DNA from 3 places in the Herbaspirillum sp. C7C8 genome. Region 3 is predicted to be linked to each of the others. Evidence: predicted binding sites of a transcription regulator. Region 3 holds the regulator's gene; each other region holds the start of a gene.
What was found. Region 3 encodes sigma-54, which starts transcription at its own class of promoters, with help from an activator protein. Its sites were predicted from a motif close to TGGCANGNAANCTGCTTT; they were not measured.

Region 1 (10,826 bases), on a different contig from region 3:
GGCCATTCAATCCGCTGGCCATCACCGCCAGCAAGAGCGAAGACGGACCGACCAGCGGTCGCACCTGGATGCCATGCTGATGCGCCAGTCGCACCAGGTTGGCGCCGGGGTCGGCCACGGCCGGCACGCCCGCTTCCGAGATCAGGCCGCCGTCACGGCCCGCCAGTAGCGGTGCCAGCAGGGCGGGCAGGGCGGCTGGGGGCGTGTTGACGTTGAGCTCGCTGATCTGGATTTCCTGGATGGGCTGGGCCAGCGGGGTATTGCTCCCCAATAGTTTGAGGAAGGCGCGCGTGGTCTTGGCGTTTTCGGCCACGAAATAATCCAGGCGCGCCGCGATGGCCTGCACCTGGCGCGGGATGATGGCTTCCAGCGGGTGCATGGCGCCAGCGTCGGTGAGGAGTTCGGTACTTCCCAGCGTGTTGGGAACCAGGTAAAGAATGCCGGGCATGGAAGGGAAATGGGATAAATTGTATAAAATAATATTTGCAACGCAGCACGACTTCGCCGACCCGCCATTTTACAGGGTGCAGGCTGTCATCAAAGTGTAATGCGCGCCCATTATCTTGTCGGCTGGGAGACAGGATGCGGTTTAAATTATTTAGCAATTGCTGTGTGCCGTTCGGCGTACAGCCCTTGCGAAAGGAAATGAATGTTTGCTGCGGTAGATCTCGGTTCCAACAGTTTTCGCTTGCATATCGGCAAGTACGAGGACGACGGCATACGCGTCATCAAGAGCGCCCGTGACCCCATCCGCTTGGCGGCGGGCATCGACAAGACCGGCAATCTGACGCCGCAGGCCTGCCAGAGTGCCATTGATTCGCTCACCCGTTTCCGCTCCATTCTGCGTGACTATCCGCTCACGGCCGTACGGGTAGTGGCCACCAATACCTTGCGCGTAGCCAGGAATGCCACCGAACTGTTGCCCGAACTGGAGCGCGCCATCGGTTATCCGGTCGAGATCATTTCCGGTGAGGAAGAAGGGCGCCTGATCTACATGGGCGTGGCCGGGGTGCTGGCCGATGGCGGCGAGGAACGCATGGTCATCGACATTGGCGGCGGTTCCACTGAAGTCATCCGTGGTCTGGGCGAACATATCCGTCACGTCGAATCCTTCGGCATCGGCACAGTCAACCAGAGCCTGGCCTTCTTCCCCGACGGCGCCATTACGGCGGCCGCTTTCGAGCGCGCCATCATTTCGGCGCGTTCGCATGTGGAAGATGCGGTGCATCTCTTCAGCTTTGATGCGACCAGTGTCAACGTCTACGGATCTTCCGGCACCATGCGCGCCATCGCCGATACCATCCGTCGCAACAACATGGGTGATGGCCGTATCACGCTGCCCAGCCTGGCCGACCTGATGCAGCGCCTGATCGATTTTGGCCACGTCAGCCAGATCGCGCTCGATGGCATGAAGGCTGATCGCGCCGGCGTGATCATGGGCGGGCTGGCGGTACTGATCGGCTTCATGCAGGAGTTCGGCATTGCGCTGATCACGCCGGTGGAAGCCGGCCTGCGCATGGGCGTGATGTGGGACCTGCAATTGCGCGCCACCAAGGCCGACCGTCGTGACCGTTCGGTGGAAGAGTTCGCCCGCCGCTTCCACGTCGATGCCGCCCGTGCGCATGGTGTGGCCGATACCGCGCTGGGTTTCTTCCAACTGCTCAAGCCCGCTACCGATTCCTACGCGCGCTATCTCTACTGGAGCGCACTGCTGCACGAGACCGGGCTGGTCGTTTCGCCCACCGGTTACCACAAGCATTCGGCCTACATGATCGCCAATGCCGACTTGCCCGGTTTCACCACGCGCGAACAGCGTCTGATGAGTACCTTGATCCTCGGGCAGAAGGGCAACCTCAAGAAGATCAGCGAGATGCTGGCCGATGTCGATTTCGCCAAGGCGGTGCTGGCCTTGCGGCTGGCGGTGATGTTCCGCCATGCACACATCACGCTGGATCTGGAGAAGGTGCGGGTCAAGCTCAAGAGCCGTATCGACCTGGAGATCCGCCGCGACTACATCAGGGAACATCCGAGCATTTCCTTCTGGTTCCAGAAGGAGCAGGAATGGTGGGCCGGCATCGGTGTGGACTTTGCGGTCAAGCTCATCTGATTGCTTCATATCGCCTCCAACACGCCCTTGCCGCGCGGCTGCCGGCAAGGGCGTTTTGTATCGTGCTGCGCCGGATGGATTTGCGCAGATGATAATGCTTCTTGTTTGTGATATAGTCGTCAGCGGTCCATGAACCGCTCAGGCATTACGCCTTGAGTCCACAACGAGGCGATCCCGAGATTGCCCACTGCGACAGCCCAGTCCCACCTTCCCGGACCGCCTTCCGCGCCAAAAGAAAACGCCGTTTCAATGACGGCGGTCGTTCACTCTTTTTGAAAAGGATGGTCCATGTTCCACCGTCAACTCGCCGTCGGCGCCGTGCTGGCTGCCATTGCCGCTTCCAGCTTCGCGCAGGAGAAGGTCATCAATCTCTATTCGGCGCGCCACTACCAGACTGACGAAGCCCTCTACGCCGATTTCACCAAGGCCACCGGCATCAAGATCAACCGTGTCGACGGTGACGATGCCGGCATCCTGGCGCGCTTGAAGAGCGAAGGCGCTTCCAGCCCGGCCGATGTGATCCTGCTGGTGGATGCGGCCCGTCTGTGGAAGGCGCAGAGCGAAGGGCTGTTCCAGCCGGTCAAGTCCAAGCTGCTCGATGAGCGCATTCCCGCCAACCTGCACAGCAAGGAAGGCGGCGAGGGTACGCAGTGGTTCGGCTTCTCCACCCGCGCCCGCGTGATCGTCTACAACAAGGCCAGCGTCAAGCCGGAAGACGTCGATACCTATGAAGCCCTGGGCGATCCGAAGAACAAGGGCAAGCTGTGCACCCGCAGTGGTTCGCACCCCTACAACGTGTCGCTGTTCGGCGCGCTGCTGGAGCATGACGGCGCGGCCAAGACCGAAGCCGTGTTGAAGGGCATGGTCGCCAATCAGGCGCGCCAGCCGGTCGGTGGCGATACTGACCAGATCAAGGCGGTCGGTTCGGGTGAGTGCGGCGTGGCCATTTCCAACTCCTACTATGTGGCGCGCCTGCTGCGTTCGACCAAGCCGGAAGACGTGGCGCTGATGGAAAAGGTCGGCATCGTCTGGCCCAACCAGAAGAGCTACGGTGCGCACGTCAACATCGCCGGTGGCGGTGTGGCCAAGAACGCGCCGCACAAGGCTGAAGCCGTGCAGTTCCTGGAATACCTGGCCAGCGATTCGGCCCAGCGTTACTTCGCCGAAGGCAATAACGAATGGCCTGCCGTCAAGAGCGTGAAGACCGAGAACCCGGCACTGGTGAAGATGGGGCCGTTCAAGGCCGAAGTCATCAATGTGGGCGCGGTGGGAGCCAACCAGCAGAAGGTGTTGCAGATGCTGGATCGCGTTGGCTATAAATAATTAAAAGGATTTAAACGATTTAAATCGTTTGGGTGTTTTGATGAAAACCGGTCCGTGTGATGCGCGGGCCGGTTTTTTCATGTCAGAGGGAGAAGGACGAATCAGCGCGGCGTACCCCGGAAGGGATCATGTTCGTTCAGCTCGGAAATGTAGCCTTCGATACCATTGCTTTCCCGCGACAGGAAGTGCTCCACCGCATCGTAGAACCCCGGATGCGCCAGCCAGTGCGCCGACCAGGTTTTCTGCGGCAGGAAACCGCGCGCCATCTTGTGCTCACCCTGGGCGCCGCCTTCGAACCAGGTGATCTTCTCGGCGATGCAGAATTCCAGCGGCTGGTAATACGCGGTCTCGAAATGCAGGCAGGGCACGTGTTCCAGCGCGCCCCAGTAGCGACCATAGAGCGTATCGGCGTCATGCACCGTCAGCGAAGAGGCGATTGGCTCATCGTCCCGCAGTGCCACCGTCAGCAGCAAATGCTGCGGCATGGTCTCACCGATACGGCGGAAGAAATCCAGGTTCAGGTAAGGCGTGGAGTAGTGCGCTGCATAGGTGTGCCGATAGCAGCGATTGAAGAAGCGCCAGTGCGCCTCGGTGATCTCGGCCCCGCGCAGCCAGACGAAGCGCACCCCTTGCTCGGCTACCTTGCGGCGCTCGGCCAGGATGTTCTTGCGCTTCTTGCGGTCCAGCGTATCGACGAATTGCGCAAAATTGCCATACCCTTCATTGTGCCAGTGGAACTGCACCCCGCTGCGCAGCAGGAACCCGTCGTCCGCCAGCAGCTGCGCCTGTTCCGGCGGGGGATACAGGATATGCGTGGAGGAAACTTCACTTCGCTCCTGCAGCGCCCGTAATGCGTTCACCAGCGCCGCGCGGGCAGTCTCGTCGATGGCCAGCAGGCGCGCGCCGCGTACCGGCGTGAAGGGGATGGCCGAGAGCAGCTTGGGGTAGTAGTCCACGCCATGCCGCTGGTAAGCCTCGGCCCAGGCCCAGTCGAAGACGTATTCGCCATACGAGTGAAACTTGCGATACAGGGGCAGGGCGGCCACCAGTTGCTCCTGCTCGCCATCGGCCTGCCACAGCGTCAGATAATGTGGCTCCCAGCCGGATTCCGGACTGGCGCTGCCGCTCTCGTGCAGCGCATGCAGGAAGGCGTAGGAGAGGAAGGGATTGCCCTCGGCCTGGGCTGTCACCAGCGCATCCCAGCGGGACGGGCCGATCTCGGCCAGAGAAGAAACGATTCGCGTGCGATAATCCATGGACTGCAAGTGACCTGCGAAAGATGGCGCGGCCCACGGCCCGCTCGAACAGGCATTCTACGCAAAATGAACAGAACGCGTCGCCGCCCTGGCGAAGTGCACGGAGTCCAACACACGCTATGCAAAGCCCCTTCTTCAATCTCTACAACCACGGTTTCGCCCGCGTCGCCGTGGCAGTGCCGGACTGCAAGGTGGCCGATCCCGGCTTCAACGCGCAAGCTACCATCGCCCTGGCCGAACAGGCCGCCGCCCGTGGTGCGGCCCTGGTGTCCTTCCCCGAACTGGGCCTGTCGGCCTACAGCTGCGAAGATCTGTTCCAGCAGCGCGCCTTGCTGGAAGCCTCCCTGCAGGCCCTGCAATCGGTGCTGGAAGCGTCCATGCGCATCTCCGCCGCTCTCATCGTGGGCATGCCGCTGAAGGTCGATCACCAGCTCTACAACTGTGCCGTGGTGGTCCACAACGGCCGCATCCTGGGCGTGGTGCCCAAGAGCTACCTGCCCAACTACAGCGAATTCTACGAAGCGCGCCAGTTCAGCAGCGCCGATTGCGCCGTCACCCGCCGTACCCGCCTCTTGGGGCAGGACGTGGACTTCGGCAGCCATCTGCTGTTCGAGATCGGCAACATCCCCGACTTCCGCTTCCATATCGAGATCTGCGAAGACGTCTGGGTGCCGATCCCGCCGTCCTCCTTTGCCGCACTGGCCGGGGCTACCGTGCTGGTGAACCTGTCGGCCTCCAACATCGTGGTCGGCAAGTCGGGCTATCGGCATCAGCTGGTGTCGCAGCAATCGGCGCGCTGTCTGGCGGCCTATCTCTATTCCTCGGCCGGCAATGGCGAATCCACCACCGACCTGGCCTGGGATGGTCAGGCGCTCATCTGCGAGAACGGTGAACTGCTGGCCGAGTCCGAGCGCTTTGCCGAAGGCGGTCACGTGATCTATGCCGACATCGACCTGGAACGCCTCTCGCGTGAGCGCTTTCACCAGACCACCTTCGGCCAGTCGGTACGCCGTCATGCAGAAGAAGTACGCCGATTCGAGGTCGTGCGCTTCGATGTGCAGATCCCGCAGGAGCAGCCCTTGCCGCTGCAACGCCGGGTGGCGCGCTTCCCCTATGTGCCGGCCAATGCCGAACAGCGCGAACTGCGCTGCCGCGAGGTCTACAACATCCAGGTGCAGGCACTGGTGCAGCGCCTGTCTTCTTCGAACATCAAGAAGGTCGTCATCGGTGTGTCCGGTGGTCTCGATTCGACCCATGCGCTGCTGGTCTGCGCCAAGGCCATGGACAAGCTGGGCCTGCCGCGTTCCAACATCCTGGCCTATACCATGCCCGGCTTTGCCACCAGCAGCCGCACGCTGGTGCAGGCGCATCAGCTGATGGCGCAGGTCGGCTGCTCGGCGCAGGAGATCGATATCCGCCCCAGCTGCGAACAGATGTTGAAGGACCTGGCTCATCCGTATTCACGCGGTGAGCCGGTCTATGACATCACCTTCGAAAACGTGCAGGCGGGCGAGCGCACCAATCACCTGTTCCGCCTGGCCAATCATCACGGTGCCATCGTCATCGGCACCGGCGACCTGTCCGAACTGGCGCTGGGCTGGTGTACCTATGGCGTGGGCGACCACATGTCGCACTACAACGTCAACGCCAGCGTGCCCAAGACCTTGATCACGCACCTGGTGCGCTGGGTGGCCGAATCGGGTTCGCTGGAACTGAAGCAGCCGGAAGTGCTGATCCACATCCTCGAAACCGAAATCAGCCCGGAACTGGTGCCGGGCGCCTCGGACGGCGAGCCGGGCCAGCGCACGCAGGATTTCATCGGTCCCTACGAGTTGCAGGACTTCAATCTCTATTACATCCTGCGCTATGGCTTCACGCCGGCCAAGGTGGCTTTCCTGGCGCACAGCGCCTGGCAAGACCGCAGCATCGGCCATTGGCCGGATGGGCTGCATGGTGCGCGCAACCAGTACAGCTTGCCGCAGATCAAGAAAAACCTGGGTATCTTCGTCTATCGCTTCTTCAAGACCAGCCAGTTCAAGCGCTCCTGCGTGCCCAATGCGCCCAAGGTCGGCTCGGGCGGCTCGCTCTCGCCGCGTGGGGATTGGCGCGCACCCAGCGATGGCGAGGCCACCGTCTGGCTCCGGGATCTGGAACGTATTCCCGATCTGGAGGACTGAATCCGGCTTTTTATGGCCCGGCTTGTGCAAGAAGGTTGAAAGCTGGGCACGCCTGATTGACAATGTGCAAGTGGGCAGGACGCCATGGTCTTGCCAGTAAAATAATAATAAATGCTGTATCCGCTATTCAATAGATCGTTGAGATCGTTTCTTTACGACATACCAAGAGAGGAATTGCCATGAAACAAGTGACCGCCATCATCAAACCGTTCAAGCTGGACGAGGTGCGTGAATCCCTCGCCGAAGTCGGCGTCACGGGCCTGACGGTCACCGAAGTGAAAGGCTTCGGACGCCAGAAGGGCCACACCGAACTCTATCGCGGTGCCGAATACGTGGTCGATTTCCTGCCCAAGGTCAAGATCGAGGTCGTGGTGGACGACAAGGTGGTCGAGCAGGCCGTGGACGCCATCATCAAGGCCGCCCGCACCGGCAAGATCGGCGACGGCAAGATCTTCGTGCAGGAAGTGGAACAGGTGATCCGTATCCGTACCGGCGAAACCGGCCCGGATGCCGTCTGATTCAGGACAGCGCAAGCATCACGAGAGACCGGCCGCTGGCCGGTTTTTTTACGTCCGCAGTGCAAGAAAAAGAGTGTGTCAGGCTGTCCCTCTGCGCTGTCCCGGGCTGCGCCAGATTGACACAGCGTGACAATGATGCTGGCGCGCAAGGCCCGTCCAGAGCGGGTTTGCAGGCTGGCATGCGATTTGCCATCCAGAGGGATGAACCTCCGCCGCGGCCATGATCGCGGCGGGATTTCAACCATAACCCGAACGGAGACGACATGAACCTGGCAGACATCAGCAAACTCGGCGTACGCGATCCCTTCAAGCAACGTTACGACAACTTCATCGGTGGCAAATTCGTGCCCCCGGTCAAGGGCGAATACTTCGAGAACATCAGCCCGGTGATCGGACGCGCCTTCTGTGAAGTGGCCCGCTCCAGCGCCGAAGACGTGGAGCTGGCGCTGGACGCCGCCCACGCGGCCAAGAAGAGCTGGGGCAAGACGTCCCCCACCGAGCGCGCCAACATGCTGCTCAAGATCGCCGACCGCATGGAAGCCAACCTGGAGCTGCTGGCCACCGCCGAAACCCTGGACAACGGCAAGCCCATCCGCGAAACCATGGCCGCCGACATCCCGCTGGCCATCGACCACTTCCGTTATTTCGCCGCCGCCGTGCGCACCCAGGAAGGCAGCATCTGCCCCATCGACAACGACACCTATGCCTACCACTTCCATGAGCCGCTGGGCGTGGTCGGCCAGATCATCCCCTGGAACTTCCCCATCCTGATGGCGGTGTGGAAGCTGGCCCCGGCGCTGGCCGCCGGTAACTGCGTGGTCTTGAAGCCGGCCGAGCAGACCCCGGCTTCCATCATGGTCCTGATCGAACTGATCGCTGACCTGATCCCGCCCGGCGTGGTCAACATCGTGCAGGGCTTCGGTGTGGAAGCGGGCAAGCCGCTGGCCTCCAACAAGCGTATCGCCAAGATCGCCTTCACCGGCGAGACCACCACCGGCCGCCTGATCATGCAGTACGCCTCGCAGAACCTGATCCCGGTGACCCTGGAGCTGGGCGGCAAGTCGCCCAACATCTTCTTTGCCGACGTGCTGGACAAGGATGACGAATTCTTCGACAAGGCCCTGGAAGGCTTCGCCATGTTCGCGCTGAACCAGGGCGAAGTCTGCACCTGCCCCTCGCGCGTGCTGGTGCAGGAATCGATCTACGAGCGCTTCATCGAACGTGCCTTGAAGCGCGTGGCCGCCATCAAGCAGGGCAACCCGCTGGACAAGAGCACCATGATCGGCGCGCAAGCCTCGCAGGAGCAGCTGGAAAAGATCCTCTCCTACATCGACATCGGCAAGCAGGAAGGCGCCAAGGTGCTGGCCGGCGGCGGACGTGAAGAACTGGGTGGCGACCTGGCCTCGGGCTATTACGTCAAGCCGACGGTGTTCCAGGGCAACAACAAGATGCGCATCTTCCAGGAAGAAATCTTCGGCCCCGTCGTCTCGGTGACCACCTTCAAGGATGAGGAAGAAGCCCTGTCCATCGCCAATGACACCCTGTACGGCCTGGGCGCGGGTCTGTGGACCCGCGATGGCACGCGTGCCTTCCGCATGGGTCGCGAGATCCAGGCTGGTCGCGTATGGACCAATTGCTATCACCTGTATCCGGCGCATGCGGCCTTCGGTGGCTACAAGCAATCCGGCATCGGCCGTGAAAACCACAAGATGATGCTGGACCACTACCAGCAGACCAAGAACCTGCTGGTCAGCTACAGCCCCAAGGCGCTGGGCTTCTTCTGATCGCGTGATCTTCGTTTGACTCCTTGCAGCAAGGCAGCTTCGGCGCCGGTCCGCCTCCCCGCGGCCGGCGCCGCTTTTATGGTAGATCCGACAGGAGAATGGCGATGAAGGCATTGCCCAGGGTAACGGCCACCGAGGCCACGGTGGACTTGCTGCGTCAGTTGAAGAGGCGGCATGGTGAATTGATCTTCTTCCAGTCCGGCGGTTGCTGCGATGGCAGCGCGCCGATGTGCTATCCCGCCGGCGACTTCACGCTGGGCGATACCGATGTGCATCTGGGAGAGATCGATGGCGTGCCGTTCTACATCGGCGCCGACCAGTTCGAATACTGGAAGCATACGCAACTGATCATTGACGTGGTCAATGGCAACGGCGGCATGTTCTCGCTGGAGAACGGCAGCGGCAAGCGCTTCCTGACGCGCTCGCGGCTGTTTACCGATGAGGAGTACGAGGCGCTGGCGCCGCTGGCGCCGCTCAGTGCCCGCGTGACTTGAAGCGCCGGTAGAGCGTATTGCGCGACACGCCCAGCGCCTTGGCAGCGGCGCTGACGTTGCCGTCATGGGTGCGCAGGGCGCGCTCGATGGCAGCCCATTCGCTGTCGTGCATGGAGAGCGATTTTTCGCGTTTTTCTTCATATGCCATGTGTACCGGCATCTCGCAAGCCGCCTGCACGGGCGCCGCCTCTTCCAGAAAGTCATCTGGCAGGTGTTCCACCCCTATCCAGGCCTGGCCCTCGGCCATGGCCAGGGCGGTGCGGATCAGGTTGGAGAGCTGCCGCAGATTGCCCGGCCAGCGGCTGGCCTGCAGCAGGGCCAGGGCCTGGGTATCGAAGCGCGGCGCGTCGGCGCCGCCTTCCTGCTCCAGAATGCGCTCGATCAGGCCGACCAGGTCGCTGCGTTCGCGCAGAGCTGGCAGCTTCACCTGCAGGCCGTTGATACGGTAGTACAGGTCTTCGCGGAAGGCATGACGCGCGGCCATCTCGCGCAGTGGCTGGTTGGTGGCGCACACCAGCGCGAAGTCCACCGGGATGACGCGCTGGCTGCCCAGGGGCGTCACCGCGCGTTCCTGCAAGACCCGCAGCAGGCGGCCTTGCAGGGCCAGCGGCATGTCGCCGATCTCATCGAGGAAGAGGGTGCCGCCCTGGGCCTGGGCGATCTTGCCCAGCGCTCCCTTGCGACGCGCACCGGTGAAGGCGCCGTCTTCATAGCCGAACAGTTCGGCCTCGATCAGATTCTCCGGAATGGCCGAGCAATTCACGGCCACGAAAGGCGCTGCGCCTGTCCGGGTTTGCGTGGCCCGCAAGCGCGCGCTCTCGCGGTGGATGGCCTGGGCCAGCCATTCCTTGCCGGTACCGGTCTCGCCGGTGATGAGGATGGGAATATCGCGGTCGATGACCTTGCGCAACTTGGCGATGAGGGCGCTCATGCGGGCGTCGCCGGTATCGAGTGCCTGCAGGCCGGGACGCGGCGGGCCTGCATGAGGCCGTGCAACGGGCGCCGGGCGGTCGGCGGGGATCGTGTGCGGCGTATCGATGATGGCTTCGCGCGCATTCTGAAAATGCTGGTCGCGCAGCCGCAGTTCGGCCCGTCCATGGATGCGGATGCCGTTGTGCAGGCACAGCTCCAGCAAGCCCGGGGCGGCCTTGCGATGGTGCTCGAACA
Region 2 (10,826 bases), on a different contig from region 3:
GCAGGGCGGCCGCGGTGTCGGTGGTGAAGAAGGGGTTGCCGGTACCGGCGGCGAAGACCACGATCTTGCCTTCTTCCAGGTATTGCAGCGCCTTGGGGCGCACGTAGGGCTCGACCACCTGCTCGATGCCGATGGCCGACATCACGCGGGCCGTCAGGCCGGCCTGGCGCATAGCATCGGCCAGGGCCAGCGAGTTCATGACGGTGGCCAGCATGCCCATGTAGTCGGCGGTCGCACGATCCATGCCCTGGGCGCCCGGCGCCACGCCGCGGAAGATGTTGCCGCCACCGATCACGATGGCCAGTTCCACGCCCAGTTTGCTGATTTCTGCTACATCCGCGACCATGCGTTCGATGGTCGCGCGATTGATACCGTAGGCGTCGTCGCCCATGAGTGCTTCGCCGGAGAGTTTGAGGAGTACGCGCTTGTAAGCTGGTGTTGTCATTGCAGGGCTCCGTGTTCTTTCCGAGGTTGAATTACGTATTGACGCGCCGGCACTCGCTGTAGCCCGACGAAATGGCGCATTTTCGTCATCAGGGATCGTCCGAACGCATGAGGGGATTGTGCTGCTGCGCCTTGATGTACTGCCTGTATTGCCTTTATTGCTGCTTGCTGCTGGTACTGCAGCTTCCGCCTGCCTTGCCCTGCCCTCATCAACGCCAGCCAATTGCTGACCCTGACTGTAGATGCAGGCGGCCGCGAAAGTTCCCGGTGGCCGGCTTAAAAAAACGGGCCTCTCGGCCCGTTTTTCCTGCGACGCTTACTGAGCTTGTTTCGCTGCAGCCACTTGCGCTGCGACTTCAGCTGCGAAGTCGTCCTGCTTCTTCTCGATGCCTTCGCCGACCACGTACATGGCGAACGACTTGACGGTGGTATTGGCCGCCTTCAACATCTGTTCGACGCTTTGCTTGTCGTTCTTCACGAAAGCCTGGTTGAACAGCGACACTTCCTTCAGGTACTTCTGCACCGAACCGTCCACCATCTTGGCGACGATATCAGCGGGCTTGCCGGATTCGGCAGCCTTCAGGGCCGCGACCGAGCGTTCCTTCTCGATCAGGTCAGCCGGCACTTGCTCGGCCGACAGAGCGACCGGCTTCATGGCGGCGATGTGCATGGCCACGTCCTTGCCGACCTGCTCTTCGGCGCCGTCGAACTCGACGATCACGCCGATGCGGGTGCCGTGCAGGTAGGAAGCCAGCTTGCCGGTGGTTTCGAAACGCTGGAAGCGACGGAACGACATGTTCTCGCCGATGCGGCCGATCAGTTCGGTGCGCAGTTCTTCCAGGGTCTTGCCGTCGGCCAGCTTGCAGGCGCCCAGGGCAGCCACGTCAGCCGGGTTCTGCTCGACCACCAGCTTGGCAGCGGCTTCGACCAGACCGATGAACTCGTCGTTCTTGGTCACGAAGTCGGTTTCGCAGTTCACTTCGACCAGCGCGCCGACCTTGCCAGCGATGTAGGTCGAGATCACGCCTTCTGCGGTGATGCGGGAAGATGCCTTGGAAGCCTTGCTGCCCAGCTTGACGCGCAGAATCTCTTCGGCCTTGGCCATGTCGCCATCGGCTTCGGTCAGCGCCTTCTTGCATTCCATCATCGGCGCGTCGGTCTTCGCACGCAGATCGCCCACCATTGCTGCGGTAATTGCCGCCATACTTTTCTCCTGACTTGGAGGCATCCCGCATTTGCGGCATGCCTGAAACTCGAAAATTGAATCAAAAAAAAGGGGCCACTGCGTCACTACCCGCTGTCACCCCTTTTTGGACTACCGTACTACCGGAAGAGCAGAATCAAGCCTGCTCGACCTCGACGAATTCATCGCCCTTGACTGCTTCGACAACGTCGTTGACGGCGTTGGCGCGGCCTTCCAGCACGGCGTCAGCCATGCCGCGAGCGTACAGAGCGATCGCCTTGGCGGAGTCGTCGTTGCCCGGGATCACGTAGGTGACGCCTTCGGGCGAGTGGTTGGTATCGACCACGCCGATGACCGGAATGCCCAGCTTGGCGGCTTCGGTGATGGCGCCCTTGTGGTAGCCGACGTCGATGACGAAGATGGCGTCAGGAATGCCGCCCATGTCCTTGATGCCGCCGATGGCCTTCTGCAGCTTTTCTTGCTCGCGGCTGAACAGCAGGGCTTCCTTCTTGGACAGCTTCTCGACCGAACCGTCTTCCATGGCAGCTTCCATGTCCTTCAGACGCTTGATGGAGGTCTTGATGGTCTTGAAGTTGGTCAGCATGCCGCCCAGCCAGCGCTGGTCAACGTAGGGCACGCCAGCGCGTTGCGCTTCAGCGGCCAGAATGTCGCGAGCTTGACGCTTGGTGCCGACGAACAGGATGGTGCCGCGATTGGCCGACAGCTGGCGCACGTACTTGACGGCTTCCTGGTACATGCCCAGGGTCTTTTCCAGGTTGACGATGTGAATCTTGTTGCGATGGCCGAAAATGAAGGGGGCCATCTTGGGGTTCCAGAAGCGGGTTTGGTGACCGAAGTGGACACCGGCTTCCAGCATTTCGCGCATGGTAACGGACATGAATTTCTCCAGGGTTAGGTCTGGAATCCGCTCGGTCATCCGGCTCATGCAGCCGGACACCCTTTTAGCGAACGGATTCGCGTTTCAAAAGATTTTTACGACAGTTTTTACAACATTTATTGTCAAAGCCACATGAAGAATCATTCCGCACATCACATTCGACAACCAATCCGTGGTTTCAGATCAGCCCGGCATTCTACTCGACCCTGCCCTTTTGTTCAAGTAGCACATGAAGCCAGGTCGCCCCGAGCGCACAAAACAGAAACCACCCCCGTCGTCTATAATCCTGATTTGACGATTTTCTAGCGAATTGCGATTCATCATGGGCAACATCACCATCAAGACCGCCGAAGACATCGAAGGCATGCGCGTGGCCGGCCGGCTGGCCGCCGAGGTGCTGGACTACATCACCCCCTTCGTGAAACCGGGCGTGACCACCGGCGAGATCGACCGCCTCTGCCACGAGTACATGACCAACGTGCAAGGCAGCATCCCGGCCCCGCTGAACTACTGTCCGCCGGGCTACACGCCCTACCCCAAGGCGATCTGCACGTCCCTCAACGACGTGATCTGCCATGGCATCCCGGGCGACAAGGTGATGAAGAACGGTGACGTGCTCAACATCGACGTCACCATCATCAAGGATGGTTACCACGGCGACACCAGCCGCATGTTCTTCCTGGGCGAACCCTCCATCCTGGCGCGCCGCCTGACCGAAATCACGTATGAGTGCATGTGGCTGGGTATCTCCAAGATCAAGCCCGGCGCCCACCTGGGCGACATCGGCCATGTCATCCAGCAGCATGCCGAAAAGGCCGGCTACAGCGTGGTGCGCGAATTCTGCGGCCACGGTATCGGCAAGGTCTTCCATGAAGAGCCGCAGGTGCTGCACTACGGTCGCCCCGGCACGCTGGAAAAGCTGGAAGCCGGCATGATCTTCACGGTCGAACCGATGATCAACGCCGGCCGCCGTGAAATCCGCGAAATGGGCGATGGCTGGACCATCAAGACCAAGGATCGCAGCCTGTCGGCCCAGTGGGAACACACCGTGCTGGTCACCGAGACCGGTTTCGAGGTGCTGACGGTGTCGCCCGGCATGCCGGCGCCGCCCGCCTTCATCCGGAACCAGGTCGCCACCCCGGCGTGATCCTGGCCGCCGGAACCATGTGCCCATCCACGCTGCGCACAGTTTCCGGCACGAAACCTGCTTGGGGCCCGAAGCCGCATGGGGATGCGGCTTCGTTCACGTTTGGCGCCGCCCCGCCGCCTTGCCAGCACTGATTGTCTGATTGCCTACCACGATGCCCACACTCGCCATCACGCTCAAGAAACAGCTCAAGGCCGCACGCCAGCAAGCCATCGAGGTGTTCCAGTCCAACCACAAGACCGAGCAGTTGCTGGCGCAGTTGCGCCGCAACGTGGATGAGGCCCTCACCACCGCCTGGGAGGAACTGGGCATGTCCGGCAACGCCGCCCTGGTGGCCGTGGGCGGCTATGGTCGGGGCGAGCTGTTCCCGCATTCGGATGTGGACGTGCTGATCCTGCTGGACCAGACCCCGGATGCCGCCAAGAAGGAAAAACTGGAGTCCCTGGTACAGTTGTTCTGGGACATCGGTCTGGAAATTGGCCACAGCATCCGCACCATCGACGAGTGCCTGGATGAATCCGCCGCCGACATCACGGTACAGACCAGTCTGCTGGAAGCCCGCCTGGTGACCGGCAACCGCGCTCTTTTCAAGCAATTGCAGGAACGCTACCTGGCCGCACTGGACTCGCTGGCCTTCTTCCAGGCCAAGACCCTGGAAATGCGCCAGCGCCACATCAAATATGAAGATACCCCCTACAGTCTGGAACCCAACTGCAAGGAAAGTCCCGGCGGCCTGCGTGACCTGCAGGTGATCCTGTGGGTAGCCAAGGCAGCGGGCCTGGGCAATTCCTGGGGCGAACTGGCCGAGCACGGCATGCTGACCTCCACCGAGGCGCGCCAGTTGCGTCAGAAGGAACGCGCCTTCAAGGACATCCGCATCCGCCTGCACATCGTCACGGATCGCCGTGAAGACCGCCTGGTATTCGACATCCAGACCCCGATTGCCGAGACCTTCGGCTTCAAGACCACCGACACCCGGCGCGCCAGCGAATACCTGATGCAGCGCTACTACTGGGCCGCCAAGGCGGTCACCCAGTTGAACACCATCCTGCTGCAGAACATCGAAGCGCACCTGTTCCCGCAGCAGGCCGTGCCGCGCCCGCTCAACGAGCGCTTCAATGAAGTCAACGGATTCGTCGACATCGCCCATGACAAGGTCTTCGAGGAGACGCCTTCGGCCATGCTGGAAGTGTTTCTGGTGCTGTCCGAGCATCCGGAACTCAAGGACATGTCCGCGCGCACCCTGCGTGCGCTGTGGCACGCGCGCTTCAAGATCGACAACGCCTTCCGCGCCAATCCGGACAATCACCGCCTGTTCATGCAGATCATCCAGAGCAAGCGCGGCATCACCCATGCCCTGCGCGGGATGAACTCCACCAGCGTGCTGGGCCGCTATCTGCCGAACTTCCGCCAGATCGTCGGGCAGATGCAGCATGACCTGTTCCACGTCTACACGGTGGACCAGCACATCCTGATGGTGGTGCGCAACGTACGCCGCTTCACCATGAGCGAACACGCGCATGAATACCCCTTCTGCAGCCAGTTGATGGCCAACTTCGGCCAGCCCTGGGTGCTGTATGTTGCAGCACTGTTCCACGACATCGCCAAGGGCCGGGGTGGCGACCACTCCAAGCTGGGCATGGCCGACGCCCGCGCCTTCTGCGAGCAGCACGGCATCTCGCCGGACAATACCGAGCTGATCGTGTTTCTGGTCGAGCAGCATCTGGCCATGTCACACGTGGCGCAGAAACAGGACATGTCGGACCCCGACGTCATCACCGCCTTCGCCCAGCTGGTCAAGGATGAGCGCCATCTGACCGCACTCTACCTGCTGACGGTGGCCGACATCCGCGGTACCAGCCCCAAGGTCTGGAACGCCTGGAAGGGCAAGCTGCTCGAAGACCTCTACCGCATGACCCTGCGCGTGCTGGGCGGAGAAGCCCCCTCGGCCGACCGCGAACTGAAGAACACCCAGCAGGAAGCCATCAAGACCCTGCGCCTCTACGGACTGCCGGCCGATGCCCACGAAAAGCTGTGGAAGCAGCTGGACGTGGCCTACTTCCTGCGCCACGACGCCTCCGACATCGCCTGGCAGACGCGCTGCTTCTACGACAAGGTGGAGACCGGCGTACCGCTGGTGCGCTGCCGCCTGGCGCCCATTGGCGAAGGGGTGCAGGTGGCGGTCTACACACCCGACCGCCCCGACCTGTTTGCGCGCATCTGCAGCTATTTCGATGAAAAAAGCTTCAGCATCTTCGACGCCAAGATCCACACCACCCGCAACAACTACGCGCTGGATGCCTTCCTCATCAATGCGCCGGTATTCGCCAAGAACTACCGCGACATCATCAACCTGATCGAGCACGAGCTCGGCGCCCTGCTGCTGTCGGAGGAGCCGCTGCCGGCACCGTCCAAGGCGCGCCTGTCGCGCCTGTCGCGCACCTTCCCGGTCAATCCCTCGGTGGACCTGCGCCCGGATGAACGCGGCCAGTATTACCTGCTGTCGGTCTCGGCCAATGACCGCGCCGGACTGCTGTATTCGATCTCCAACGTGCTGGCCAAGTATCGGATCAACCTGCACACGGCCAAGGTCATGACGCTGGGCGAGCGCGTGGAAGACGTGTTCCTCATCGACGGCCCGGGCCTGTCCCAGCCGCGCAACCAGATCATGCTGGAAACCGAGCTGCTCCAGACCCTGCGCATCTGACCCGCCTCACCCTGTCCGCGCTGCCGCCCGGTCTGGCGCGGCGGCGCGGCTGGCCGTACAATCTCACCCTCGCCGCTGGCCGGCCCTCCGTTTTTCGCAAGGCAATCCCCATGACTGAACCTGTACGACTTTCCAAACGCATGTCCGAACTCGGCCTGTGCTCGCGCCGCGAAGCCGACGAGTGGATCGAGAAAGGCTGGGTGCGCGTGGATGGCCAGGTGGTGTCGGTGCTGGGCAGCAAGGTGCTGCCGCACCAGAAGGTCACCGTGGAACGTCAGGCCAGCGCCGAACAGGCGCAGCGTGTGACCATCCTCATCAACAAGCCCATGGGCTACGTCAGCGGCCAGGCCGAGGATGGCTACAAGCCGGCCGTGGTGCTGGTCAATGAACAGTCGCGCTGGGCCGAAGACCAGACCGAGATGCGCTTCCACCCGCGCCAGTTGAAGAGCCTGGTACCGGCCGGACGGCTGGACATCGATTCGGTGGGCCTCCTGGTACTGACCCAGGATGGCCGCATCGCCAAGCAGTTGATCGGCGAGGATTCGGCGGTCGACAAGGAATACCTGGTGCGCGTGCAATACACCCGCCCCGGCAAGCTGCCCGAATCCGATCTCAAGCGCCTGAACCACGGTCTCATCATGGACGGCAAGCCGCTGCGTCCGGCCAAGGTGATGTGGCAGAACGAAGATCAGCTGCGCTTCATCCTGCGCGAAGGCAAGAAGCGCCAGATCCGCCGCATGTGCGACATGGTCGGACTGAAGGTGATCGGCTTGAAGCGCGTGCGTATCGGCGGGGTGAAGCTGGGTGAACTGCCGACCGGCCAGTGGCGCTATCTGCGACCGGACGAGAAGTTCTGAACGCGATCCCCTGGATGAAAAAACGGCCCTGACTCACCATCAGGGCCGTTCTCTTTTGCAGCAGGCAAAAGGGGTCAGAGGAAGCGATCCAGAATCTTGCGGCTGTGCTTGTCCAGCGCCTTCTGGTCGCGGATCAGGAACTGGATGCCGTGACTGTCCGCAATCAGCAGTGCCGGCGCCGCCAGGCGGCGGATGTCTTCCTCGCCCTTGAGCGTGAAGGTGGTGGTGCCACGCGTGGTCTGCACGGTCCAGTCGCTGGGCGTGGCGAAGGTGGAGACACTGACGATGCGCTGGATCTCCGGCATGAATTCGCGGCTGGCGAGTTCTTCCTCGATCAGGCGGCGCGTCGCGGCATCCACTTGATCCAGCGTGTCGATCCAGGCCAGCTCATGACCATCGCTGCTGACCAGAGATAGCCCGCTTTCAGGCGATGTGATCGGAAATGCACGCACCGGAATCACGTGCTCGTGCACGCCGCCCTGGGCGTCGGTGAGCACCAGGCGCCCGAAAGGATTGCGTGCCAATGTGAAGGTTTGGGCAAAATTCATCGTGGTGCTCATGGCCTTATTCGCCCTTCTCTTCTTCGCTCACCGAGACCTCGGCCTCGCCATCAGGATTGCGCGCCTGGGCCTGGTAGAGCTTGTAGTAATGCCCTTCACGGGCCATCAGTTCTTCGTGGTTGCCGACCTCGACCACCTGGCCGCGATCCAGCACCACCAGGCGATCAGCCTTGCGCAGCGTCGACAGGCGGTGCGCGATGGCAATCGTGGTACGGCCTTGCACCAGGTTGTCCAGCGCCTTCTGGATTTCCTTTTCGGTGGTGGTATCGACCGAGGAAGTGGCTTCGTCCAGGATCAGGATGCGCGGATCGATCAGCAGCGCGCGCGCAATCGAGATGCGCTGGCGTTCGCCGCCCGACAGTGCCTGTCCGCGCTCGCCGACCAGCGAATCGTAGCCTTGCGGCAGGCGCAGGATGAATTCATGCGCATGGGCGGCACGGGCGGCGGCGATGATTTCTTCACGCGTGGCTTCCGGCTTGCCGTAGGCGATGTTCTCGGCAATCGTGCCAAAGAACAGGAAGGGTTCCTGCAGCACCAGACCGATGTTGCGGCGATATTCGGAAATCGGCAGCGAACGAATGTCCACGCCGTCGATGCGAATCGCGCCTTCCGAGACATCGTAGAAGCGGCAGATCAGGTTCACCATGGTGGACTTGCCGGAACCGCTGTGGCCGACCAGGCCGATCATCTCGCCCGGCGCAATGGACAGGCTCATGTTGCGAATCACCGCGCGGTTGCCATAGCGGAAGCCAATGTTGCGCACTTCGATGGCGCCCTGCACTTTTTCCAGATGCACCGGATTGGCCGGCTCCGGCACGCTGGAGACGTGGTCCAGGATGTCGAAGATGCGCTTGGCGCCGGCCGCGGCCTTCTGCGTGACCGAGACGATGCGGCTCATCGAGTCCAGGCGGGTATAGAAACGGCTGATGTAGGCCAGGAAGGCGGTCAGCACACCGACCGTGATCTGGTTGCTGGAGACCTGCCAGATCCCGAACACCCACACCACCAGCAAGCCCACTTCGGTCAGGAAAGTGACCGTGGGCGTAAAGAGTGACCAGATCTTGTTGACGCGGTCATTGACCATCAGGTTGTGCCGGTTGGCCTCGCGGAAACGCGCCACCTCACGCTTTTCCTGCGCAAAAGCCTTCACCACGCGGATGCCGGGAATCGTATCGGCCAGCACGTTGGTCACTTCCGACCAGATGCGGTCGATCTTTTCGAAGCCGTGTCGCAGGCGGTCGCGCACCACGTGAATCATCCAGGCGATGAACGGCAGCGGCAGCAGCGTCACCAGCGCCAGCCAGGGATTGATGGAGATCAGGATGGCCGCCGTCATGATGATCATCAGCACATCGATGGCGAAATCCAGCAGATGCAGCGACAGGAACACGCAGATGCGGTCAGTTTCCGAGCCGATGCGCGCCATCAGGTCACCGGTACGCTTACCGCCAAAATACTCCTGCGACAGTCGCAACAGGTGGGCATAGGTGGTGGTGCGCAGGTCCGCGCCGATGCGCTCGGACACCAGCGCCAGGATGTAAGTGCGCGCCCAGCCCAGGCCCCAGGCCAGCAATGCCGCGCCCAGGAGGCCCGACAGGTAGAGCGTGGCCAGGTGGGTGTTGATGGGGGTGCCGTTCTGGAACGGGATCAGCACATTGTCCATCAGCGGCATGGTCATGTAGGGCGGCACCAGCGTGGCAGCGGTGGAGGCCAGCGTCAGCAGAAAGCCCAGCAGCAGCGAGCCCTTGTAGGGCTTGGCAAAGCGCGACAGCCGGAACAGCGCCCAGGTGGATGGCGGCGCTTCCTTGGTCTCGGGGCAGATGGCGCAGGTTTCCTGGCCTTCCGGCAGCACGGCCTTGCAGGTCGGGCAGACGTCGCCCTCTTCCTCGACCTGTACGCCCGAGGCCAGCAGATCGCGTTGTTGCTCGAACAGCTTGATCAGGCGCAGTGCCTGCGGATTCTGGGCCAGCGTATAGCGCCAGGCTCCCTGGCGACCGGCGTCGTCGCACAGCTCCAGCGTCCCCACGCCGGCGTGGTCGACATGCTTGAGTTGCAGATCGGCGCGATAGGCCCAGTCCTGCCACGGCTGGCCGTCCGGAGCCGCGGCCAACAGGCGACGGTCGGTCGCCAGCACCAGCGACGACTTGAAGTGCAGTTGGGCGTCCAGGTCCAGTTCCAGCCAGGCCAGTACGGATTCACCCGGGGCCAGGCGGGCAGCGGTCTCCGTCTGCCAGCGCTCGGGCAGGCTGGCGGTCGCGGAAGGAATTGAGTCAGTAGTCATGTAACGGCAGCGTTGAGGCCCGAAGTGAGCAGTGTGGCTATTGTTTTAGGAGGTGCAGGTCTCGCCGGACCTGTTGTCTTGATGCCTGCAGTGATGTGCCAGCGGGCAGCGCGGGATTATAGCGCAGCGGCCCGACTGCCCATGCGCAATCTGCACCCGCTGCCCGTCCATTCCGCAGCAGCCCTTCGATAACGCGAGAAGCCGTCAAACGGTGCACCGGCATGTTCACTGGAAGAGATGCCGGGATGATCTTTCTCGCAAGATGCGAACGGCTGATCGACACAAGCCTTCAGTCAGTACAGGCATCGCCTGTTTTTTCCGCCCGTGTTGCCACGGCAGCGGGACAGTCTGCGACAATATCGTTCACATCCACCTCCAGCCTTCCCGCATGAACGTCGCAGCTCGCCTGGTTTGCCCTGCCCGCATGTCCCCACGCAGGGGCCGACCTTGATACCATCAAGGCAACTTTCGTTTTCATTCAGTTATTCCCTCTGGCAAATGCAGTAAACCAAAAGCCGCCCTGCGCGTTAGTGAACCATGCGTTATTCTGACAGAGCGCTGACCGGCCTGCCGGGTGGCGCTGCAGCATGTCCGATGCGGCCAACATCGGGCAGCCCTGTCGGGCAACTTGGGCGAACTTGGCTTGGGCAACTACCGCGGACCATCCACCACACATGAAAAACATCGAATTCCTCCGTTTCCTGAATCTCAAGGGCCCCAACATCTGGACCTACCGCTCTGCCCTCGAA
Region 3 (10,826 bases):
TCGGTGTGGCTGGCGCTAGGCGCGGAAACACCGGAAAACGGCGCACTCAAGTTCATCCCCGGTTCACACAAGCTCAAGCTGCAGCCGCAACAGATGGACGAACTCGATTTCCTGCGCCCGGACGTGCCGGCCAACCAGGCCCTGTTTGCACAAGGGATCGCGCTGTCACTGGAGCCCGGTGACGTCGTGCTGTTCCATAGCGGCCTGTTCCATGCCGCCGGGCGCAACGATAGCGAACAGGTCAAGTGTTCGGCCGTGTTCGCCTATCACGGCAAGAGCAACCCGCCCTTGCCGGGCACCCGTTCGGCGGCGTCCGAGGATGTGGCCCTGGACAGTTGATACGACTGTACTGGTTGGAAATTGATCACTGTACCGGCAAGGTTGGAAAACCTTGCCGGTACGGTAAGACGCTGTAACAGGTCTGTCAGCGAAGCAGCAAGCCACCCGTACCCGGCAAGGCGACCGCTGCCGGTGCCGCCCCCGTGACAGCCGTGCGTGATGCCAGCGCCGGCGATGCCGCTGCGCCGGTCACCACCGCGCCTCCCAAGCGGAACACGCTGACCGCCTCGGTCAGCCGTGCCGCCTGTTCCTGCATCGACTGGGCCGCCGCTGCGGCCTGCTCCACCAAGGCGGCGTTCTGCTGCGTGGTCTCATCCATCTGGGTGATGGCGTTGTTGACTTCCTCGATGCCCTGGCTCTGCTCCTGTCCGGCCGCACTGATGTCGGTGACCACTTCGCTCACGCGCTGCACGCTCCTGACGACCTCATCGATGGTCTGGCCGGCCTGCGCCACCAGCGCGCTGCCACTGCCCACGCGGGTCACCGAATCATCGATCAAGACCTTGATCTCCTTGGCGGCCGCTGCCGAACGCTGGGCCAGCGAGCGCACTTCCGAGGCCACTACCGCAAACCCGCGCCCCTGCTCACCGGCGCGCGCCGCTTCCACGGCGGCATTCAAGGCCAGGATGTTGGTCTGGAAGGCGATGCCATCGATCACGCTGATGATGTCGACGATCTTGCTGGACGAGTGGTTGATGGAACTCATGGTATCGACCACCTGACGCACCACTTCCCCGCCGCGCACCGCCACTGCGGAGGCGGACTGCGCCAGTTCCTTGGCCTGTTGGGCGTTGTCGGCGTTGTGGCGCACGGTGGAGGTCAGCTGCTCCATGGCGGAGGCGGTTTCTTCCAGCGCACCAGCCTGCTGCTCGGTGCGCGAGGAGAGGTCGAGGTTGCCCTGCGCGATCTCGCTGGAGGCCGTGGCGATGGTGTCCGTACTCAGACGCACCTGGCCCACGATGCCCTGCAGGTTTTCGTTCATCTGTCGCAGCGCCTGCATCAGCTGGCCTGTTTCATCCTGGCTGTGTACCTCGATCTGCTGGGTGAGATCGCCCGCTGCCACCGCCTGCGCCACCTTCACGGCGCGCTGCAGGGGACGTGAAATGGCCCGTACCAGCAGTACGCCCATGAGCAGTGCCACGATCAGACCGGCGCCCATCGTCACGCCCATCACGACCAGCAAGGTCTGGTAGCGCTGCTGTGCCTGTTCATGCAGCTCGCGGCCCACGGTGCGCTGCAAGTCCATCAGTTGTGCCAGTGTGGCGTGCGCATCGGTATAGAGCTTGAGCATGGCGCCACCAGACAGTTCGATGGCCCCCTGGAAATCGCGGTTGCGCAAGGCATCGGCGGCGGCCTTGACGCCATCGGTGGCGAACTTCCGACGCTGGGGTATGAGCTTCTCCAGCAGTGCGCGCTCATCACTGTTGAGCTGGGTGTCTTGATATTGCTTGAGGACGGCGTCGTTGGCCTTGAGGGCTTTCTCGATCTTGTCCATGTTGGCGTCAATGTCGCCGGAGTCGCCCGCGATGGAGGTGGAGATGCCGTTGCGCGCCGCATCCAGTGCGGCCGACATGCGCTCCAGTTGAGAGAAGGCGACCAGTCGGTCTTCATAGAGCGAGCGCATCTGGGCATTGGTCGAGCGCAGACCGACCAGGCCCACTACGCCCGAGGCGACCAGCAGCAGCGCCAGAAAACCGATGACGAAAATCAGGCGTGCCCTGATGGTGAGTTTGCTGAACATGTTCCTCCCGGACTTCACTTTTGTTTTCTCTACAACGGATTCATTGTGTGGACCCGTAGTCCTGATGCGTGCAGGGAAGCGATATGGTCGCTTCCCTGCCGCCCGGAAACACTAGCATTTCCCGTACCAGGGGAACAGGTGTGCGAAGGCGCAAGTGAATATTTATTTTTGGCAGGCTGGAATGATGAGCTGACCTGCTGAAGTCCGCCGGATCGTCTGCCGGATCGGCTATTTGCTGAGCAGACGCTTTTCGGCCCGCAGGATGCTTTCGGAACTGCCGCGCAGCACCACGATGTCGCCCGCCATCAGAACGGTATTCTCGGGGGATTCCAGGCGTTGCTTTCCGCGCCGCAACATGGCGACTTCGGCACCGCATTGGGTGGGCAGGTCGATCTCGGCCAGGGTATGACCGACTGCACTGGCACCGCCGATCAGCGTCACCGATTGCAGACGCACGTTCATGCCCACGCCATCGGCCTCGGCGTCCGACATGCCGTGGAAATAACCACGCAGCGAGGCGTAACGTTCATCGCGCGCATCCTGCACCCGGTGCACCACCCGGCGCAGCGGAACACCCAGCATCACCAGTGCGTGCGAGGCCAGCATGAGGCTGCCTTCCAGTGCTTCCGGCACGACTTCGGTGGCCCCCGCGGCCAGCAGTTTTTCCAGGTCGGCATCGTCGTGGCTGCGCACGATGACGGGCAACTCGGGTTCCAGTTCGTGGGCGTGATGCAGGACCTTCAGCGCCGAGGGCGTGCTGGCATAGGTCACCACCAGCGCCGCCGCGCGGTGGATGCCGGCGGCGACCAGGCTCTCGCGCCGTGCCGCATCGCCGTAGGAGACATTGGCCCCCCCGTTGCGGGCGTCCTGCACCAGTTCCGGGTCCATCTCCAGCGCATGATAGGCGATACCCTCCTCTTCCAGCAGGCGCGCCAGGCTCTGGCCACTGCGGCCGAAGCCGGCGATGATCACGTGCTTCTGCACACCCATGGTGCGGGTCGCCAGTTGCGTCAGGGCCAGCGATTGCAACATCCATTCATTGGCGGAGAACTTCATGACGATGGCATCGGACTTGGCCAGGATGAAGGGCGTGGCCAGCATCGACAGCACCATCGCCGCCAGGATCACCTGAATGAGCATGGGATCGACCAGCTTGAGACCACCGGCCTGGCTCAACAGCACGAAGCCGAATTCCCCCGCCTGCGCCAGGCCCAGGCCCACGCGCAGCGCCACGCCGGTGGTCGAACCGAACAGGCGCGCCAGTCCGGCGATGAGGGCGAACTTGAGCAGCACCGGTCCGGTCAGCAGGAGCAGCACCAGGAACCAGTGATCGACCAGCGTACGCACATTGAGCAGCATGCCGATGGTGATGAAGAACAAGCCCAGCAGCACATCGCGGAAGGACTTGATGTCTTCTTCCACCTGGTGCTTGAACTCGGTCTCGGAAATGAGCATGCCGGCGATGAAGGCGCCCAGGGCCAGCGACAGGCCGGCCTTCTCGGTGATCCATGCCGCACCCAGCGTAATCAACAGCAGGTTGAGCATGAACAATTCCTGCGAGCGCCGCTTGACCACGATGCGGAACCAGCCGCGCATGAGCTTGCTGCCGAAGAACAGCAGCAGCGCCAGCACCACCAACGCCTTGCCCACCGCCCAGCCCAGCGTGACCATGATGTTGCCGGAATTGTTGGCCAGCGCCGGGACCACGATGAGCAACGGCACCAGCGCCAGGTCCTGGAACAGCAGCACGCCGAGGATGCGGCGACCGTGTTCGGTTTCCAGTTCCAGCCGTTCGGTCAGCAGCTTGGAGACGATGGCCGTGGAGGACATGGTCAGCGCCCCGCCCAGCGCGAAGGCCGCCTGCCAGCTCACGTTGGCGAACTGCGGCAACACCATCGCCGCCCCCCAGGCCAGCAGCATGGTGGCGGCGATGGTCGCAGCCACCTGCGCCACGCCCAGGCCGAAGACGATGTGGCGCATGGCCGAGAGCTTGGAGAGCGAAAACTCCAGCCCGATGGAAAACATCAGAAATACCACGCCGAATTCGGCCAGGGCATGGGTGGTTTCATTGTCCTCGGCAAAGGCCAGACCGTGCGGGCCGATGATGATGCCCACGACCAGGTAGCCCAGCATGGGCGGCAGCTGCATCATGCGGAAGGCGACCACGCCGAGCACCGCCGCAGCCAGAAGGAAAAGGGTCAGTTCCAGTCCGGAAAACATTGCTGTTGGGTTTCTAGTCAAAAGCCGCCGCAGACGGCGGGTTCGATGTGAATAAATTGGCAACGCACCAGCAAATGGCAGTTCATCCAGCCAGCGTGCAGAGTGAAGGAAAATACCGGGCGGCGACCAGAAGAAACGCCGTAGAATTCATACGTGTAGCGCCACAACAGCAGAGTTATTCACCACCGCAGAGTACCCTCTGCCCCTGTTGCGATGCCATTCGCCATCCCCGTCCTGGCCGGGAATCCCCCGTGGCTGCGGTGCTGCGGTGCGACGCAACGCGGCGCTTGGCATCAAATCCGGCAGCATTCCCTTACATCTGGCAAGTTTTTTGCTTTGCTAATTCGTTTATACTTCGGTTATGAGTGTAACCGATGACAAAACCACGCCTGCATCTTTTTCGGCCGGGGCTGCCCGTCGCGCCATCGACCTGGCACGCCAGACCCTGCAGATCGAAGCCGATGCCATCCTGGCACTGAAAGACCGCCTGCGCGACGACAGCGCCGAGCCATTGGCGCGGGCCGTGCAAGCCGTGCTGCAATGCGAAGGCCGCGCCGTCGTCTCGGGGATCGGCAAATCCGGCCACATCGGCCGCAAGATGGCCGCCACGCTGGCCTCTACCGGTACCCCCGCGCTCTTCATGCACCCGGCCGAGGCCGCGCATGGTGACCTGGGCATGGTGACGGCACGTGATGTCTTCATCGCCATTTCCAATTCCGGCGAAACGGCCGAGCTGCTGGCCATCGTTCCCATCATCAAGCGCATGGGCACGGTGATCATCGCCATGACCGGCAACGACGACTCCTCCCTGGCCAGGCTGGCCGCCGTGCACCTCAACGTCGGCGTGGCCAAGGAAGCCTGTACCCTCAACCTGGCCCCGACGGCCAGCACCACGGCTACCCTGGCCATGGGCGATGCGCTGGCGGTGTCGCTGCTGGACGCACGCGGTTTCGTCGAGGAGGATTTTGCCCGCTCCCACCCCGGTGGTGCGCTGGGCCGGCGCCTGCTGACCCACGTGCGCGACGTCATGCGCAGCGGCGAAGCGATTCCCGCCGTGCGTCCGGATGTGTCGCTCTCGGCCGCGCTGATGGAAATCACGCGCAAGGGCATGGCCATGACCGCCGTGGTCGATGAGCAATTCCGGCCCATCGGCGTGTTCACCGATGGCGACCTGCGCCGTCTGCTGGAGCGCGGTACGGACTTCACCAGGTTCCGTATCGCCGATGTCATGCACGCCCATCCGCAGACCGTCCAGCAGGACCAACTGGCGGTGGACGCGGTGCAGCTCATGGAACAGTTCCGCATCAACCAGCTGCTGGTCACCGATGCGGACGGCGTGCTCACGGGCGCGCTGCACATCCACGACCTGACTCGCGCCAAGGTGATCTGATGAACGCGCCAGCCTTCGCCAGCACCCTGCCCGCTGCAGCACTCGCCAAGGCGGCCGCGATCCGCCTGATGATCTTCGACGTCGACGGGGTACTGACCGATGCCGGTCTGTACTACGGCGACGAGGGGGAAGTCTTCAAGCGCTTCAACGCCCTCGACGGCCACGGCATCAAGATGATGCAGCAGTACGGTACTGCCGCCGCCATCATCACCGCGCGCCAGTCTCCCTACGTGTTGCGCCGCGCGCGCGACCTGGGCATTGCCCATGTGTTCCAGGGCATCCATGACAAGCGCCAGGCCTTCGAACAATTGCTGCAGCAAGTACAGCTCACCCCGCAGGAGTGCGGCTACCTGGGTGACGACATCATCGACCTGCCGGTGCTGACCCGCGTGGGTTTCAAGGCCTGCGTGGCCAACGGTCATCGTGAGGTGAAATCGCGCAGCGACTATGTCACGCAGGCCGCCGGCGGCCATGGCGCGGTGCGCGAGATCTGCGACCTGGTACTGGCCGCACAAGGCAACTACGAGGCGGCGCTGGCGCCGTACCTGACATGAGCGGGCGCAGCGGCGAACGCCAGGCCGAACGCATCCGCCTGGCGGTGATCCTGGTGATCCTGATCGCGGCGGCCCTGGGCAGCTTCTGGGTCATGCAGGTCATGCGCGCCTCCGGCGACCAGCAGCCGGCGCAGCGTCCGCGCGGCAAACCCGACTACTATCTGGAAAACTTCAGCTACGTGAAGATGGGTCCGACCGGCCTGCCGCGCTATGACGTTTCCGGCGTCAAGATGGTGCACTTCCCCAGCGATGACTCCTTCGAGATCACCAAGCCGGTGGTGCACAACCTGGACCAGAACCAGGCGCCCATGCAGCTCTATTCGGATACCGCACGGGTCACCGACGACCAGACCCAGATCCACATGTACGGCAATGCCAATGCAATCCGCGCGCCCTACAAGGGCCGCGAAGAAATGCACCTGGTCTCGCAATACCTGCTGCTGTTGCCCGATGATGAAATCGTCAAGACCGACAAGCCGGTCGCCATGACCATGGGGACCACGCGCCTCAATGGGGTGGGCATGGTGGCCAACAATGCGACGCAGGTGGTGCAGCTGCTCGGCAATGTACGCGGCTATTACGAGCCCGCACCGAAGAAACGCTAAGCCGGTTCAGTCCCGGACAAGAACGCCAAGAATCGAACAGACAGGAAACCAATGAAACGCTCACTCTTACTGCCGATGCTGATGCTGGCTGCCGTGTGCGGTGTGGCCAACGCCGAGAAGGCGGACTCCACCAAGCCCACCAACATCGAGGCAGACCAGATGGTCTATGACGACGTGCGCCAGGTGAAGACCTTCACCGGCAACGTCGTGATGACACGTGGCACCCTGATCATCAAGGCCGGCCGCGTGGTATTGACGACCGATCAGTACGGTTATGAAAATGCGGTGCTGTATGCCGCGCCTGGTGCGCTGGCAACCTTCCGCCAGAAGCGTGACGGCGGCCCCAATCTGTGGATCGAAGGCCAGGCCGAGCGCATCGAGTATTCGGAGCAGACGGAAGTGTCCAAGCTGTTCCAGCGCGCCCACATCCAGCGCATGGACGGCGACCGCATCACCGATGAAGTCAACGGCGAATTCATTTCCTATGACAGCCGCGCCGAATTCTATTCGGTCAACAACACTGCCAGCGGCCAGAGCAAGCCGGGCGCGGGCCGCATCACGGCCGTGATCCAGCCCAAGAACCCGCCGCCGGCCACGGACGCCCAGCCCGCAGCACCGGCCCAGCCGGCAGCGCGTCGTCAGAACGGAAAGGACCAGTAAGGATGGTAGCCAGTTCGCTGGTCGTTCGCGGCCTGAAGAAAAGTTACGGCGCGCGCCAGGTGGTGCGCGATGTCTCGATGGAAGTGCGCAGCGGCGAAGTGGTCGGCCTGCTCGGCCCCAATGGTGCCGGCAAGACCACCTCGTTCTACATGATCGTGGGGCTGGTACCCTCCGATGGCGGCGAGATCGACCTGGATGGCGCGCCCATTTCGCGCATGCCCATTCACAAGCGCGCCACCATGGGCCTATCCTACCTGCCGCAGGAAGCCTCGGTGTTTCGCAAGCTGACGGTGGAAGACAACATCCGCGCCGTGCTGGAGCTGCGCCAGGAAGACGGCAAGCCGCTCTCGCGCGATGAAATCGAGGGCCGCCTCAACAACCTGCTGCACGAACTGCAGATCGAAAAGCTGCGCGAAAGCCAGGCCCTGTCACTGTCGGGCGGTGAGCGCCGACGCGTCGAGATCGCTCGCGCGCTGGCCACCGATCCGCGCTTCGTGCTGCTCGATGAACCGTTTGCCGGTATCGACCCGATTGCGGTGATCGAGATCCAGCGTATCGTGCGCTTCCTCAAGGAGCGTGGCATCGGCGTGCTCATCACCGACCACAACGTGCGCGAGACGCTGGGCATCTGCGATCGCGCCTACATCATCAACCAGGGCACGGTGCTGGCCAGCGGCAATCCGGAAGAGATCATTGCCAACGAGTCGGTACGCCGCGTCTATCTGGGCGAGCACTTCCGCATGTAAGCAGCACAGTCGCCCTACGTATCGAGCATCACCGACACCCAGGCATCACGCAACGACAGGCACAGCAACCCGCGGGCCACGCCGCTTTCAGAAAGACAGATGAAACAGTCGCTCCAGTTACGTACCTCGCAGCACCTCGCATTGACGCCGCAACTGCAGCAGTCGATCAGGCTGCTGCAACTGTCGACGCTGGAACTGCACCAGGAACTGGAACAGATCCTCTCCGACAATCCCCTGCTGGAGCGTCTCGATGACGCTCTCGACAATTCGGTGCGTCTGCTGGCCGACGGTGCCGTCTCCAGTTCGCCTTCCAGTGGCGTGGCCGACACCCCTCATGAAAACAGCGGCGAAGCGACGCCCGCTGCCAGCGATGGCGATTCCAGCTTCGAGTACCAGGACAACAATCCGGACACCGGTGTCACCGGTGATGCCGACTGGAGCTTCGATGACGTCGCCCGCAGCGGCAAGTCACCCGATGACGACGATGCCCGCCCGCAGCTGGAAGCCCATGAACTGACCCTGCGCGAACACCTGCTGGAACAGATCCGCGTGACTGCGCGCACCCTGCGCGATCGTGCGCTGCTGGAACTGCTCACCGATGCGCTCGACGAGAGCGGCTATCTGGAAGAACCGCTGGAAGACATCCTCGCGCGCCTGCCTGAAGAGCTGGGTATCGACATGGAAGAGCTGTCGATTTCGCTCAAGCTGCTGCAGAGCCTGGACCCGGCCGGCGTGGGCGCGCGCAGTGCCGGCGAATGCCTGGCCTTGCAGATCCGCCGCCTGCCCAAGATCCCCTTTGTCACGCGCAAGCTGGCGCTGAGGATCGTTGAGGATTACCTGCCGCTGTTCGCCCAGCGCGACTTCAACAAGATCAAGAAGGCTCTCGATTGTGATGACGAAGACCTGCGTGAAGCCCAGGCCGTGATCCGCCAGTGCCGTCCGCATCCGGGTGCCGAATTCGCGCGTGACGCCTCGGACTACGTGGTGCCGGACGTGATTGTCAAGCAGACAAAGAACGGCTGGCAGGTCATGCTCAACCATGAGGTCATGCCCAAGCTGCGCGTCAATGCGATGTACGCCAGTGCCTTGAAGCAGGCCAAGGGCGAAGGTTCGCTGTCCTCGCAGTTGCAGGAAGCCAAGTGGCTCATCAAGAACATGCGGCAACGTTTCGATACAATTTTGCGCGTCGCGCAGGCTATTGTGGAACGTCAAAGAAACTTCTTTTCCCATGGTGCAGTGGCCATGCGCCCCCTTGTGCTGCGTGAAATTGCTGATACACTGGGTCTACACGAGAGCACCATCTCTCGCGTGACGACTCAGAAATACATGCTCACTCCGCATGGTATGTTTGAGTTGAAATACTTCTTCGGTAGCCACGTCGCGACTGAAACCGGAGGCGAAGCTTCCTCCACCGCGATACGGGCGCTGATCAAACAGTTGATAGGAGCCGAAAACCCGCAGACCCCATTATCCGATAGCAAGATTGCGGATATGCTGGCAGAACAAGGCATGGTGGTCGCGCGACGCACAGTCGCCAAATACCGCGAAGTGTTGAAGATTCCGCCAGTCAATCTCCGCAAGTCCCTCTGAGTTTTTCCTCAGTTTTTCTGCAGTACCGTTGCTGTGTTCAGGCAAGCATCCCGACTGATGCCCACGCCATCCGACACGAAGACCGTGCCCGTGGTACAGCTGCAGCAGGATCGATTGCACGAACCTCCAGTGACTTCACGATAGGAGTCTTGTATGAATCTGACCATCAGTGGACACCACCTCGAACTGACCCCCGCCATCCGGGAATACGTGCAAAGCAAGCTCTCGCGTATCAAGCGCCATTTCGACAACGTGATCGACGTCAGCGTGATCCTGAGCGTAGATAAACTCACAGAAAAGGAAAAGCGCCAAAAAGCGGAAATCAACGTCCACATCAAGGGGAAGGATCTACATGCGGAAAGCATCGCACACGACCTCTACGCTGCCATTGACACCCTGATCGACAAGCTCGATCGCCAGGTCATCAAGCACAAGGACAAGTTGCAGGAGCATCACTCCATTGCCAAGCGCCTGCCGGACGACACGCCCGAGGATGCGGTAGCCGGAGCGGCATAAGCCAGGACACCAACGGCAAGCCACCTCGCAGCCTGCAGGGCTGCTGAGAAAGCCAGCCGGATTTCACGAGGAAGGGGCGCGCAAGCGCCCTTTTTCATTGGGGCCACAGCATCGGCGATGCCTGTGAAAAACATATAAATCATTACGCCGGGCAACTTCCCGGCAAAACCGCAGTGAACATTGTTCATCGCTCTGCTTGAATGTCTTGCGCAGCACCCTCATCTGCTGCCCAGAAGAAACTGCATACGATATAAATCATTTCCCTGATGCAATTTCCCGCCGGCTCAGACGGACGAATGGCGTGCTGCCGATTTCAACGCGCCTGCCGGCTTTTCCCTATAATGTCGGGCAATCCCATTTTTAAAGGCACAGCCATGAGCGACGTCCAATCCTGGATCAAAGAAACCGTGACCCAAAACCCTGTGGTGCTGTTCATGAAGGGCACCGCGCAGTTCCCGCAATGCG

Region 1: adh (aldehyde dehydrogenase) is a predicted target of sigma-54. The motif match lies at 7,557-7,574, and genes of this name have one in related genera.
Region 2: HWE01_RS08890 ([protein-PII] uridylyltransferase) is a predicted target of sigma-54. The motif match lies at 3,719-3,736, and genes of this name have one in related genera.

What each region holds. Positions count from the first base shown of each region.
Region 1 covers NZ_JABXGG010000017.1:52,039-62,864, forward strand. The annotation lists gene HWE01_RS18365 (SAM-dependent methyltransferase) at 1-448, opposite strand, end outside; gene HWE01_RS18370 (Ppx/GppA phosphatase family protein) at 650-2,107, shown strand; gene HWE01_RS18375 (extracellular solute-binding protein) at 2,396-3,430, shown strand; gene HWE01_RS18380 (GNAT family N-acetyltransferase) at 3,532-4,686, opposite strand; gene HWE01_RS18385 (NAD(+) synthase) at 4,806-6,863, shown strand; gene HWE01_RS18390 (P-II family nitrogen regulator) at 7,043-7,381, shown strand; gene adh (aldehyde dehydrogenase) at 7,645-9,165, shown strand; gene HWE01_RS18400 (DUF779 domain-containing protein) at 9,270-9,659, shown strand; gene HWE01_RS18405 (sigma-54-dependent Fis family transcriptional regulator) at 9,640-10,826, opposite strand, start outside.
Region 2 covers NZ_JABXGG010000005.1:210,779-221,604, reverse strand. The annotation lists gene pyrH (UMP kinase) at 1-445, opposite strand, end outside; gene tsf (translation elongation factor Ts) at 761-1,648, opposite strand; gene rpsB (30S ribosomal protein S2) at 1,785-2,525, opposite strand; gene map (type I methionyl aminopeptidase) at 2,848-3,672, shown strand; gene HWE01_RS08890 ([protein-PII] uridylyltransferase) at 3,827-6,379, shown strand; gene HWE01_RS08885 (pseudouridine synthase) at 6,490-7,236, shown strand; gene HWE01_RS08880 (cyanophycin metabolism-associated DUF1854 family protein) at 7,311-7,796, opposite strand; gene HWE01_RS08875 (cyanophycin metabolism-associated ABC transporter) at 7,801-10,077, opposite strand; gene HWE01_RS08870 (cyanophycin synthetase) at 10,752-10,826, shown strand, end outside.
Region 3 covers NZ_JABXGG010000011.1:106,228-117,053, reverse strand. The annotation lists gene HWE01_RS14435 (phytanoyl-CoA dioxygenase family protein) at 1-339, shown strand, start outside; gene HWE01_RS14430 (methyl-accepting chemotaxis protein) at 425-2,080, opposite strand; gene HWE01_RS14425 (monovalent cation:proton antiporter family protein) at 2,309-4,300, opposite strand; gene HWE01_RS14420 (KpsF/GutQ family sugar-phosphate isomerase) at 4,662-5,690, shown strand; gene HWE01_RS14415 (KdsC family phosphatase) at 5,690-6,244, shown strand; gene lptC (LPS export ABC transporter periplasmic protein LptC) at 6,241-6,849, shown strand; gene lptA (lipopolysaccharide transport periplasmic protein LptA) at 6,901-7,509, shown strand; gene lptB (LPS export ABC transporter ATP-binding protein) at 7,512-8,255, shown strand; gene HWE01_RS14395 (RNA polymerase factor sigma-54) at 8,355-9,845, shown strand; gene hpf (ribosome hibernation-promoting factor, HPF/YfiA family) at 9,999-10,361, shown strand; gene grxD (Grx4 family monothiol glutaredoxin) at 10,736-10,826, shown strand, end outside.